Regions from separate parts of the Lelliottia sp. CFBP8978 genome, predicted to be linked through region 1. Evidence: predicted binding sites of a transcription regulator. Region 1 holds the regulator's gene; the other holds the start of a gene.
The links. Region 1 encodes Fur, which represses iron uptake genes when iron is present. Its sites were predicted from a motif close to ATAATAATGAGAACNACTATCAA; they were not measured.

Region 1 (7,163 bases):
CGGTCGCTTCAGCAAACGCTTTGTTATCCAGTGAATAGAGTGTAGACAGCACCAGCATAAAGCGGTTAACCGCTTTTTTCTGCTCGGCGTATTCGTCGGAAAGCAGCAGTTCGCGCACCGCGCGGACTTTGTCTTTCACCGGTGCTACTGTTTTGGCTTCAGCAACAACGTTTGACTGACGAACCTCTTTGGAAACCGGAGTTGCAGGCTGTGAGGCGGCGGAAAATTTCAGCATACGCCGTAAAATATCGGACGCACTCTCGCCAATATGTCGCGTGTGGCTGGCAATATACTGATAGAGCTCATCATCAACTTCGATTGTTTTCATCTTAATCCAGTGCAATATCTTATCTGAATACAAGTCGTTGGGATTATAAGGGCTAATCCCAACCGCGGATAGGGTCATGCCCGTGAAGCAGCAAAAGTCGGAATAAACTGGAACCTTGCAGCCGGGCGGCAGAATGGTCAACATAATACCCTAACCTGACATACGTAAAAAAAGAACTTTGCCATGAAATTGAATAGCCGAGCGCAATCTGCACAATCGCCGAACAATAATTCTCCCATCGTACTGGTTCACGGTCTTTTTGGTAGCCTCGATAACCTGGGCGTGCTGGCGCGCGACCTGGTTGCCGATCACTCTATTTTGCAGGTGGATATGCGTAACCATGGCCTTTCAGAGCGAAGCCCTGAAATGACCTATCGCGCGATGGCGCAAGATCTGCTGGAGACGCTGGATGCGAACGGTATCGAAAAAGCCACGCTGATTGGCCATTCAATGGGTGGCAAAGCGGTGATGGCGCTGACGGCACTGGCCCCGGAGCGTATCGACAAACTGGTGGTGATCGATGTCGCGCCTGTCGATTATGACGTGCGCCGCCACGATGAAATCTTTGCCGCCATCAACGCCGTGACCGAAGCCGGAGCGGCCACCCGTCAGCAGGCGGCGCCTGTCATGCGCGAATACCTTGATGAAGAAGGGGTGATTCAGTTTCTGCTGAAATCTTTCGTCGACGGCGAATGGCGTTTTAACGTCCCTGTGCTGTGGGATCAGTACGCTGAAATCGTTGGCTGGGACCCAGTTACGGCCTGGCCGCACCCTACTCTGTTCATTCGCGGCGGCAATTCACCGTACGTCACCGACGCCTATCGCGATACGCTGCTGGCGCAATTCCCGCAGGCGCGTGCGCATGTGATTGCCGGAGCCGGACACTGGGTACATGCCGAAAAACCAGAAGCGGTGCTGCGCGCGATTCGTCGCTATCTCGCTGATAACGCGATTTGATTAAAAAGTCAGCGACTGGTTGCCAGCTGGCCTCCAGTCGTTGGCGTGCTGGTATCCGTGATGTATGATGTCGCGCTCATCGCCCGGGCAATAGCAGGGCTGCTTGTTTTCCCCCGAAGTCTCTGAATCATGGCCAAAGAACAAACGGACCGCACGACATTAGATCTGTTCGCGACTGAACGTCGACCGGGACGACCTAAAACCAATCCGCTATCGCGTGATGAACAGTTGCGTATCAATAAACGCAATCAGCTTAAACGCGACAAAAGTCGTGGGCTTAAACGCGTCGAGCTAAAACTCAACGCGGAAGCTGCAGATGCCTTAAGTGAGCTGGCCGATGCCCGTGAGATCAGCCGCAGCGAGCTTATCGAAGAGATGCTGATGGCGCAGCTCCAGGCATGGCGCAACAGCCAATGATCGCCTGAAATATCATCCTTTCATCACTTTCATGTAGCACAGAGTGCAGTCCGGGCCGATAGCAGTTTCCGCTGACTTCTCTGTTCTGCTATGATTGCCCTTATCCGTGGACAATTCGTGCCACCATACCATTAAGTTTCAAGAGGTTATTTTACTCATGGCAATCATCGGCATTTTCTTCGGCAGCGATACCGGTAATACCGAAAACATCGCAAAAAACATTCAAAAACAGCTTGGTAAAGACGTTGCCGACGTGCATGACATTGCTAAGAGCAGCAAAGAGGATCTCGAAGGTTACGATATTCTGCTGCTTGGCATTCCGACCTGGTACTACGGCGAAGCGCAGTGCGACTGGGATGATTTCTTCCCAACGCTGGAAGAAGTCGACTTCAATGGCAAGCTTGTTGCCCTGTTCGGCTGCGGCGACCAGGAAGATTACGCAGAATACTTCTGCGATGCACTTGGCACCATCCGCGACATTATTGAGCCTCACGGCGCTGTTATCGTCGGTCACTGGCCAACGGCGGGCTACCATTTCGAAGCGTCCAAAGGTCTGGCGGACGACGACCACTTTGTCGGTCTGGCAATTGATGAAGACCGTCAGCCGGAGCTGACCGCCGAGCGAGTGGACAAATGGGTTAAGCAGATCCGTGAAGAACTGCACCTCGATGACATTCTGAACGCCTGACTGAATGTTGAGGCGCGACATAATTTGTTGCGCCTCATTGATAGATAAAACCGATTAAAATAATTGCTACAAATTTTTAACTTTTATCTCCATACCTGTACAATGTCCCCGGGTTAAAGTGGATGCCATCAGACAAGTTTGTTGGCGATACCACGTTTTTATAAGCATACTTTGCTTGAGACTTGCAGTTTTCATTTAGGCGTGGCAGTTCTATAATGAGACGCATTATCCCAAGTGCATTTTCTGTCACTTCTTATTTGAAGTGAATCGTTTAGCAACAGGACAGATTCCGCATGACTGACAACAATACCGCATTGAAGAAGGCTGGCCTGAAAGTTACGCTTCCTCGTTTAAAAATTCTGGAAGTACTGCAAGGTCCGGACAATCATCATGTCAGTGCGGAAGATTTATACAAACGTCTGATCGACATGGGCGAAGAGATTGGACTGGCGACCGTTTATCGCGTCCTGAACCAGTTCGACGACGCCGGGATTGTCACCCGTCATAATTTTGAAGGCGGAAAATCCGTTTTTGAACTGACGCAACAGCATCACCACGATCACCTTATCTGCCTCGATTGCGGCAAGGTGATTGAATTTAGCGACGACTCTATCGAAGCACGCCAGCGTGAAATTGCCACGCGCCATGGCATCCGCCTGACCAACCACAGCCTGTATCTCTACGGCCACTGTGCTGAAGGCGATTGCCGCGAAGAAGAGCACGCGCACGAACCGAAATAATCGCATTTTCATACTCTGAGCCAACCTGACGGTTGGCTTTTTTTTGCCTGTTATAAGACAAAAAGCCCGGTAAGCTGAAGCTTCCGGGCACTTTAGAGCGCGAATGATCTGGCGCGACGTGTTACCGACTGTTGTTGCTGCGGATCTCCTGCCAGATGCGGTCGCAACGCTTTGCCACTTCCTGATCGTTACCCGTTTTACGCGCCTGAATACACGCCTGGTAATCCAGCACGCGAACGTTTTCCTGCGTCGCAAACTGCTCATGCGCTTTCTCTTTTTTCAGCACATTCAGTACGCTCTGGCAGGCTTCGATCTTCTCTGGCGAGCCTTCTGCGGTATTGATACAGGCGCTGTAGGCCTCTTTAAGACGCGAATCTTCTTTAGGTGCCTGGGGCTGTGCGCAGCCAGCCAGTGCCGACGCCAGCGCCGCCACACAGATAATTTTTTTCAGCATAGCCGTCTCCATTCCGGCGAGGTGGGGGGAACACCTCGCCGGCGTGATTATCAGAAGATAGTGAACGGTGCGATGACCATAAATTTCACGTCACGCTCATCCTGGAAGATGTTGCCGTAACCGCCCGCGTAGCTTGGAATATCGGAGTGGTTGTCGTACTGGGTGAAGTGCAGTTTGAACATCGTGCCCTTCGCGCGGCCATCCTGCAGGGTATAAACTGCGTCGAGGCTGTAAGAGGACTCTTTCAGACGATAGTTCGGGTCGTAGTAAGCATCCGGCGTGGCCATATCCGCTGGTTTTGCGTCCCAGGCGTAGGCATAAGATGCCCCAACCGCCCAGCCCGGCAGATTCCAGTTCTTCAGGTCATACATCGCGCCAAAGAAGAGCGCTTTTTCACCGTCGGCGTTGAAGTCAGAGCGGTTATCCCACCAGATATCCAGACGACCGTTTGAAGAGGCGTAGGTTGGGGTCATACGCTGCAGGAAGTAGCCCTGCTGCCCTTCCGCCTTGACGTAGGTTCCTTCGAGACGTAAATCAACCTGGCCAACTTTATAGCCAAAGGTCAGGGCCTGCAGCCAGGCGGTGCCGTCATACAGATCGTTCACGCCGCCATCGCTGACTTTGTCGCGCGTGCCGTAGAACTGATAGCTGGTGGTCAGCGGGCCGCCGACAATATCAAATTTGTAGCTCGCCTTGGCAAAATACTGATCGACATAGCCTTCTGCCTGACCGAACGCGGCTTCCAGCACCAGATCATTTTTGAAGTCATACTTCGCGCCGAGCGAGTGCAGATATTCGACTTTGGTCTTTTTATCGTTCTGATAGAACTTGTCCATCTCGATGTGCCACGGCGCTTTATATTCGTTGGTCCACATATAGGAGAAGCTCAGCGCGCCTGCATCGCCGTAGTCGAAATTAGCTCCGGCTTCTGCCCCCTGGTATGTACCCGGCATGAAACTCCAGTGCGGCGCTAATAACGTCTGACCGGTTGGCTGAATATAACCGCCGCGCGCCCATACCGGACCGTATTTAAATTTAGCCGCCGCTTTATACAGGCTAATGCCGCTCTTATCGCCGGACCAGTCTTCTTTATACGCTTTATTGCTGGACGAGAACGCAATTTCGTTCGGGTGCGCGCTATCGCCATTTTCGGCCATTTCAATGGCGGTAAAGGCCGCAATATCAATACCGAACATATCGGCGGCATAGCCGGACTGGAAATCCAGATTGGCGTTCCAGGTGGAGTGAGAAAGGTTGGTTTTGTATTTGTCTTCAGTGACGTCTTTACGGTCACGTTCACGCTGCCAGTAATAGATACCGCCCGTGAGTGTAGAATCATCAATAAATCCTGCCGCCTGAGCCTGCGGAGCAGCCATAAAGCCTGACATGGCTGTCACACCGGCAACAGCCAGCGCCAGCGCACTACGTTTGCCACTGAACGTACGCATAGATTGTTCCTCTTTGACGAATTAAAACGCCTTAAACGGCGAAAAGCTAAAAAGACCTAAATGGTCAGGGGTAGTCAGAAATACCCTCGAATTAACTACCGTCTTTAGACTATTTTTCGCGACGCGAATTATCAATGATTTTTAGCAGGCAAAATGCAGGATTATGACGAAGTGCACATAATTGGTAGTGATTTGTAACATATTGCAGATAGCGGAACTAAGGAGAGAAAAACCGTTTAAATTCATTAATTAATATAAATTGATAACGCTTACACGCTTTCATTTCGCTTATTTATTTTCGATCTTAACTTTATTTTAAAAAATAAGTAGCAGCTGATTGACCCGCTATTTTTACGAAGAAACAGCCCAACAAAGTAACAACATGATCGATAAGCAAAAAAAACGCCGCTGGCAGCGGCGTTTGTCTCTCATTGACCTGGCTTACTCGCCCGTTTTAGCCCATGTGTCACGCAGCCCAACGGTACGGTTAAATACCAGTTTGGTAGCGGTTGCATAACGGCTGTCGAGGCAGAAATAGCCTTCACGCTCAAACTGGTACGCTTTACCGGTTTCAGCGTTTTTCAGGGACGGTTCGGCGTAGCCCTGTTTGATCACCAGCGATTCCTGATTGATGGTCGCCAGGAAATCATCAGCAGCGCCAGGATTCGGTACGCTGAACAGACGATCGTAGAGACGGATTTCAACCGGCAGCGCGTGTGCTGCGCTCACCCAGTGAATGACGCCCTTCACTTTGCGGCCATCGGCTGGGTCTTTACTCAGCGTGTCGGCATCGTAGCTGCAGAAAATGGTGGTGATATTGCCTTCGGCGTCTTTTTCGACACGTTCGGCTTTAATCACATACGCGTTGCGCAGACGCACTTCTTTGCCCAGAACCAGACGCTTGTACTGCTTGTTCGCCTCTTCGCGGAAGTCAGCACGGTCGATCCAGATCTCCGCGCTAAACGGTACTTCACGGCTGCCCATTTCCGGTTTGTTCGGATGGTTAGGCATAGTGACCTGCTCGCTTTCACCCTGCGGGTAGTTTTCGATAACCAGTTTTACCGGATCGATAACCGCCATTGCGCGCGGGGCATTTTCGTTCAGATCTTCGCGAATGCACGATTCCAGCGAGGCCATCTCGATGGTGTTGTCCTGTTTGGTCACGCCGATACGTTTGATGAACTCGCGGATAGACGCGGCGGTGTAACCACGACGACGCAGACCGGAGATGGTCGGCATGCGTGGGTCATCCCAGCCCTCAACGTGCTTGTCAGTGACCAGCAGGTTCAGCTTACGCTTGGACATCACGGTGTACTCCAGATTCAGACGAGAGAACTCGTACTGACGCGGATGCACAGGAATGGTGATGTTATCCAGCACCCAGTCGTACAGACGACGGTTGTCCTGGAATTCCAGCGTACACAGGGAGTGCGTTATGCCTTCCAGCGCATCGCTGATGCAGTGGGTGAAGTCGTACATCGGGTAGATGCACCACTTGTTGCCCGTCTGGTGGTGTTCCGCAAATTTGATGCGGTACAGCACCGGATCGCGCATCACGATGAATGGCGACGCCATGTCGATTTTGGCACGCAGACAGGCTTTGCCTTCTTCGAAACCACCCGCACGCATTTTTTCGAACAGCTCAAGGTTTTCAGCAACCGAGCGATCGCGGAACGGGCTGTTTTTACCCGGCGCAGTCAGTGAGCCACGATATTCGCGGATCTCGTCGGCAGACAGCTCATCAACGTAGGCCAGGCCTTTGTTAATCAGCTCAATTGCGTACTCATGCAGCTTGTCGAAATAATCCGATGAGTAGCAAATATCGCCAGACCAGCTGAAGCCTAACCATTGCACGTCGTTCTTAATCGACTCAACGTATTCGATGTCTTCTTTCACCGGGTTGGTGTCATCGAAACGCAGGTTGCACTGGCCCTGGTAATCTTGCGCGATGCCGAAGTTCAGGCAGATAGATTTCGCGTGACCGATATGCAGGTAGCCATTTGGCTCCGGCGGGAAACGGGTATGAACTGTGGTGTGCTTACCACTGGCCAAATCTTCATCAATGATCTGGCGAATAAAGTTACTCGGGCGGGCTTCAGCCTCACTCATCGTGGGTTCCTCAAAGCGTAAA
Region 2 (7,163 bases), 150 kb from region 1:
GTCAGCTCCGGCATCACCGGCAAACGATAGCGGCTAAAGAGTTTCAGCTGGGTTTGCGGCGCGTAGCTATTGAAGCGTCCGTCCGTATCGCGGGCAACATAGCGTGTGGCGCTAAAGGTCAGCTGCAGATTATCGGTGACCGCCCCATTGACCTCGAACTCGGCGCCTTTACTCACCGCGCCTTTGGTCGCGCGATAGGCCTGCTCGCTGGAGCCGTTCACAAATTCTCCGCCGATCGCTTCTGCTGCGTTTTCCTGTTCAATACGGAACACGGCGACATTTGTCGTCAGGCGGCCATCCATCCAGTCGGCTTTCAGACCCGTTTCGTAGTTTTTGCCAGTGACAGGAGAGAGCCAGGCCCCGTCTTTGCTGCGCTTGGTTTGCGGCGCGAAAATCGACGTGTGGCTGGCGTAGCCAGACAGGCTTTCCGTAATGTCATACACCACACCGCCGTAAGGGGTGGTGTTGTATTTACGCATCTCCCCGCTGCTGCCGTTGGTGCTGTACTGGGTGTAGCGCGCCCCCAGGATCAGAGACAGCGGATCGGCAAGCGAGAGGCGCGCGGCGGTGTATGCCGATTTCTGGCGCACAATATCATCCGCATTTTGATACCAGTCGCTCCACACCGGTTCAGCCACGCTGCCATCCCAGTGATTGTTGAATATACCGACGCTGTCCATTGGACCATCTTTACTGAACGTGGCGTTATGCTGACGGCTGTAGCTTGCCCCAGCCATAAGCTGATGCTGCCGTCCGAGCAGTGCAAAAGGTCCGCTGGCGTAGGAGTCGAATGAATCCAGAGTACGTTTACCCCGATCCTGACTTCCCCACCCGCTTGCCCCTTCGCCGGTAGTGGCATCAGGATTGCCCATCACATAAAGCAAAGTGTCGTTAAACGTCTGCTCACCGTGAGTGCCATTGAGGCGAAACGACCAGCCGTTATCCCAGCTATGGGTCAGACTGGCGAAGACTTTTCTCGACTCGATGGTATAGCCCGTCCAGTCTGCCGACGTGTTGACGTGACGATCGTAATGCGTGCGGGACCCGTTACTGTACAGGGCAGGCAAGCCCCCCCAGGTTGGATTTGCGGTATTGGTTTGCTGGTAATCCCAGCCCAGAGAGAGAGTGGTGCTAGCCGTAAGATCGGCATCCATCACGCCATAGAGGAATTTTTTACGTTTACCATAGCGATCGAGCCAGCTGCCCTGATCCTGATACCCTGCAATGACACGCCCGCGCAGGCTGCCATCGCTATTAAGAGGGGCGGCCAGATCGGCAACATACCGTTGTTTATTCCAGCTGCCGTAGCTCGCACTGACGTTGCCGATAAATCCTTTGCTGTCGGCCCGTTTCCGCACCATGTTCACCGATGCTCCCGGATCGCCTGCGCCGGTCATCAAACCCGCCGCACCGCGAACCACTTCGATACGATCGTAGATAGCTGTGTCTGACGTCGCATCGCCAAAGTTCCAGGCATCGCCCATGGAGGTCGGAATATCGTCGTACGAGAAATTGGTTATCTCGAAGCCACGGGAAAAATAGTTCGACCGCTCGCTGTCAATTTGCTGCGATGAGACGCCGGTTGCGTTTGTCAGCACCTCATCAATATTTTGCAGATCCTGATCTTTCATCCGCTGCTGCGTGACAACGCTGACGGATTGCGGGACGTCACGCGGGGCCAGCAACATTTTTGTCCCTGCTCGCGTGGTTTTGACCGCATAGTCTTGTTGTTCATCGGCGGCGAGACTGTCTCCGCCGTAAACCACCATATCCTGTTCACTACTGCTTTCAGCCGCCAGCGCCGGGTGGATCACGGTACTGATACTGATTGCCAGAAGTGAAAAACGGAACGGTGTATTAAGTGCTAACGCGAGCCATTTCCCGCGTTTTCCCCTGCCATTGAAAGACATAGTGTTTCCCATCAGGAAGTGTTGTTATGCGTCTGTAGCGCTTTAAATGAGAATCGAAATCATAATTATTTAAACTAACATGCATAGATCAATTTGTCAGTTAAATGTAAGTAAATGTATATGAGTTTAAAAATTTGCTCGAATCCGTGCTGATTGGTTGCTGTCTCCCGGCCCCGTGGACTCAAGCGGCGTCAGCGAATTTCTGCAGGCAAAAAAACCCGCACGGATGGCGGGTTCATTGGGCACAACTGATGTTAAAACCATTGCGGCTACACTTTCTGCTCCAGCAGAAACTGATGCGCATAGGTAGCCTTTTAGTATCCCCTTCTCTTAGACTGCATCATGATGAAAAACACCGCACAGGACAAAATCACCCAACAGACAGCAATCGCTTCACAACTTGTAATTAATATATTTTTTGTTGCAGCAATATTTTATCTTTCCCTTTTGTATTTTTCGTTACTGTTAGTATCCATGCTTGAGACTCATTTGAATATGAATCCGGGTCCGGTGTTAATGTATAAAAATAATCTTTATTGCGAAAAATATACCCCTGAAATTTTGCAACTCACCTTCATTGAGCGTGCTACCGTTCATGATAGTCAGTACAGATCCGTTTTTCTTATTCAAGGAATGATATGTTATGCCATCGCAGGCAAAATCATTACCGACACAATTACCCTGGCTAAGTTCTATTTTATATGTCTCATTTTCAAACGTACTGGCGATATCATCCGTTGATGAAAAAAAAAGATTGGATAAAAACACAGAATCGATATAAACCATTTCATAACTTAGCATATCCATTATTATTAAAAACCTTCCATTCAGATTGCCGACGATTTACCAGACCTTGCATTATATGGCCTTGTAAAATCCCACTGATGATTTTATTAATCCACTCATTTCTGTCTCCCTCATCATTCCATTGTTTAACGTCGACACAGGTAACATTGCCCAGACTCATTACTTAAAAACAAATTACGCTCACATTATTTTTCTGAGTATGATTTAAAGTAAATTACCATTAACCACCATTCATGTTATGAATACAGTTTGTTGATTGAATTCATCTAAGGATAAAAATCACTCGCAGGAATTTCTGCATCTGTAATAACGGGAAATAATGAGAATACGACTGCGTCAAAATAAACGTTCACACGCAAAAGCACCGGGCCTTTTCAGGCTCCGGTGCTTAGATTACGACGTATGAATGACGATATTCATGGCCGTTTCATTTCAGGCAAACAACCTTAAAATGCGTAACGGACTTTAAGGCTGACGCTCTGGCTGGTGAATCGGGTTCGCTGTCCGGCATCGTATTGTACTGTGCCATCCAGTACGTCGCTGAATTTCGCCGTGACTCCGACTCCAGTCATCGCAATCCATGGGCTTTCGCTCATTCCCTGATAAGTGAATGGCGTGTCCGCGCTGCCGATGAAAGCGACTTTCGATTCTGAGCGATCGTTCATCGTGTCATAGCCTGCCCCCAGGTATCCGTGCACACTGACAATATCGGAGAGCTTCACGCCTGCCTTCACTTTGCTGGACACCACAAAGGCTTCCGTTGTCGAGCCATCCACTTTCAGACCTAAATCCTCTGCGCCACTTTCCTGATATCCCTTATCTTTGACGCGGTAGTAGTCCGTGCGCAGTTCCGGCGTGAGGGTTATGTCGTCCGACGGATGGAATTGACTCTGCAAACCCAGTCCTGCCTGCAGGGTGTGGCTATCATAGTCAGAGCGGGCCACACCGCGGTAGGCGCTGCTTCCGTCGGCGGGATTCTCAATGTTGAGGTATCTGTTACCCTTGGTGGTGTTGCGACCAAAGCCAGTCTGCCATGTCATTCCGGTATCCGGAGTGAAGTCATAACCCCCATAGGCCAGCACGTTCCAGCTTTCGAGCTGCGCATCATGGCGGATATCAGAGGAGGTATCGTTGACATCCGTCCGGCTCATTCCCAGCGCCAGGCCAAGACGAGCCTGGTCATAGACAAGGGCATCAGCACCGATGGCTATCCCGCGCGTATCGGCGTTATACCCGGTGTAATCCCCACGGCTTGACTGATTATCCCAACGACCGACCGGACGGATCCAAAGATATTTTTCAGGATTAAACTCATCGGTGAATCCCTGCCCGCGCATCGACTCCTGACGATTGCCCACGATATCGCCAAACGCACGAAGGTTGTTCATCTCGATATAGGTCATGCTTCCATCCATCAATGGCGCCAGCTGAACAACGTTTTTGTGCACCTGGGCTGCATTAAAGGATGACGTAATTGCGCATACGGTACCTGCCAGCGCGCCCGAACAGTCAGTACTCTGGGTCGGTGTGGTATTTCCGCCGGGTGGATTGGTTGCGGTATTTTTATCAATGATGGAATCGAGTGCCTTACCGACCCCCGCCAGCGAGTTATTTTTGGATATCTCTTTAACGGCATTGGTGACGGTGGTTAATTTCGTCTCGACAATTTTCAACGAATAACGGGAATCCGTCTGCTCCTGAACGAACTGATAGCGCAGTGAATCATCGAGAACAGCTGAAGGTGTACCCGTGATGCTGCCCGCAGTGACGACATCCGTCAGTTTATCCCCGTCAGCAAAACTGGTGCTGCCCCGGGTAATAACCAGCGTTCGTCCATTGAGCGCAGCGTTTCCGGCAACCTGAAGTTGCCCGTAACTGCTGGTACTGTCGGCCTGGAGTGCCAGTACACCTGCATTGCTCTGACTGTAGTTTTTGACTGTGGATGGCTGGCTGGTGCTGAGTAACTCAACTATACCGCTGTTGCTCATGTTGCTGCCCGGAGCATTCACCCGGCCAATAATAATGCCTTCATTGTTGATGCCGTTGGTGATGTCGATATTATTCTCTGCCCGAATCGCATCCCCTTCGACGGAGCCGATAATCCCCCGGTTTAAAAACAGGTTGGTGTTACCGTTGTCGGCAAAAAGAACACCCGCGCCCGTACCGCCACCAATAATAAATCCGGTGTTGATAATGCTGTCCGCCTGCGCATCGCCCGTGAGCGCTATACCAGCAATACCACCGTCAATAATTCCGGCGTTAGTCAGACTGGTGCCCGTCGAATTACTGGTCAGCTGAACACCGTAGCCATTTTCAGCATAAATCACGCCGCCAGACTGGTTTGCAATGCTGTAGCCAGAAGCGTAATTGCCGACTCTGATCCCACTTCCCCCCGTGCCGGAAGCAGTAATCTGGGACTGGTTGATCAAACTGTTGTTACGGCTGTTAGACGCCTCAATGCCGTTGGAGTCCGCGCCGCTGACATTAATCGTGCCTGCATTCGTTATCGTGTGGCCGCGGCTACCAGCAAGGATATTAATGCCATGGCTTCCAGCTCCAGAGGTCACAAGCTGCCCGTTATTGATGACGGTGCTGTCGAATAATTCATTCAGCTCGATGGCATTTGAGCCATTGCCTGACGTGGCTATCACACCATTGTTGGTCAGGATCTGTTTGTCCGCGCCCCTGGCGCGAATACCGTCACCGCCATCGCCTGTGGTTGAGATAGTGCCGCTGTTGGTCAACAAACCGCTTCTGACCAGAAAATCAATGGCCGGGCTGTTATTCGCCGCATTGGTAAACTGGCTGTTCTTCTCTATTTGAAGTTTTAGCCCTTCGGGACCATCAAAAGACTGCGGCGTTGATATCGCGTTATCACAACTCACCGTTGTCGGGCCTGTTGCGGTACAAACGGCTAATGCTGCTGGGCTGAGCAGTAAACTGACGCTCCCCGCCACCCCGCCCAGCAACACTTGTTTCATCTTATTCATTGGAACGCTCCGGTATCTATCATCATCAAAAGCAAAGCTAACTATAGTTAGATTTAAAAATAATCAAGATTGCTAACAAAATGTTACTAACACAAACCATCGGCAGGAATGATTAAATTTACAAAACTTTCCTGTTGGCGGGTGCAGGGCTATTGATGGGTAAATGTGATGGGGGAGAAGGTTTGCCCGCAAAATTTATGGTGTTGCGGTATTGCGATTTTCAGAAATGAGAGGGATGTTTATGACCAAAATGATGGCAAAGCCCAACAGTACGTCCACTGTTATTTCAAAATGCATCGTAAAACATCCACTGATGAGCCGACCTAAACTGGACAGTCTGACGCGGAAGCGCTTAATCCTTCTGGCGTTTATTGCGAGCCATAAATAGTTTGTAATCAGGATGAGCCTTAATATGTCCATGCTCAGGTTGTTTTGCATGACAAGCAATACAAAGCACTGCCAGATTTACGCTTCTATTGTCATTTTTCAGGCCATTACGATGATGGACATGAAGGAATCGGGATTCGTCCTTTGTGAAGGACTCTTCGCAGGATTCACATCGGTGTCCGCGTTGTTGCCTAATATCCTTCGATAATTTTGCCCAGTTTTGTGAGTAGTCATTGAGCGGCGCTGTACCCGATGTATATTTGGGTTTCATCCCGATGAGGTCTCGGGGGTATTCTCTAAAAAATTCAGGTAGTGAAAAATTGTCAACTCGATTTTGTCGTTCCGACCTTGACATCCCAAAGATGCTAAAACCCTTCCAGTGGATCCTGTCGAGACAGTTTTGGCACACATTCAATCTTACATTTCGGGATGTTATATCTCGGTCAACTAAATTAACTTTAAATTCACCGGTGTTTGTTTGTGCAACAACGTACCGGTCAAATCGTGAATTTTTCTTCATCTTCTCAAGCGTCTGACAATACGCCAGATGATATCTGGGCATCCTCATTTCTCCAGCAATTGAAGTGATATCCCGAATATGGAGCAGTCCTCGATAACCACGGTACAGTAATGTTCCATCGTCATGAACGCTAATTTCATCGAGATCAATTTCGACACCACCAGTATTCAATTGTTCAACAATGGATATTTCAGAATATACCGGAACCAGTACAAAGTTATCCGTCAGCGGGGCGCCCATCTTCTGTCGCAAAGTATCCAGTGACGACCAGCGTAAAAAATTAGGTAACTTAAAACTCATTTTTTGGTTAATTTCCCTGCAATAAGATCCATCTTCTCGCTGGCGTTAGTGACGATACGAAACTCTACACGCTGGTTTGCCGCCTGCGATACTTCATGCGAAAGGGGATGGGAAGAAGAAAGCCCATTTGCAGTAACGTGCTGCACAAGCCATTTGTCGTCATCCTGTACCTTTGGTAACGACATCAGGTATTCGAGAGTGCTACGAGTCCGGGCCTGTGAGAGTTCCATATTTCTGAAATAAGCCACC

Region 2: a site for Fur is predicted at 1,957-1,979, ahead of fhuE (ferric-rhodotorulic acid/ferric-coprogen receptor FhuE). Genes of this name have one in related genera too.

The regions. Positions count from the first base shown of each region.
Region 1 is NZ_CM188253.1:1,316,183-1,323,345, reverse strand. It holds gene seqA (replication initiation negative regulator SeqA) at 1-328, opposite strand, end outside; gene ybfF (esterase) at 512-1,285, shown strand; gene ybfE (LexA regulated protein) at 1,415-1,702, shown strand; gene fldA (flavodoxin FldA) at 1,860-2,390, shown strand; gene fur (ferric iron uptake transcriptional regulator) at 2,684-3,130, shown strand; gene chiQ (ChiQ/YbfN family lipoprotein) at 3,252-3,581, opposite strand; gene chiP (chitoporin ChiP) at 3,635-5,032, opposite strand; gene glnS (glutamine--tRNA ligase) at 5,474-7,141, opposite strand.
Region 2 is NZ_CM188253.1:1,167,830-1,174,992, reverse strand. It holds gene fhuE (ferric-rhodotorulic acid/ferric-coprogen receptor FhuE) at 1-1,910, opposite strand, end outside; gene SOM82_RS05430 (hypothetical protein) at 2,253-2,651, shown strand; gene SOM82_RS05425 (autotransporter outer membrane beta-barrel domain-containing protein) at 3,164-5,707, opposite strand; gene SOM82_RS05420 (HNH endonuclease) at 6,060-6,914, opposite strand; gene SOM82_RS05415 (OmpA/MotB family protein) at 6,911-7,163, opposite strand, start outside.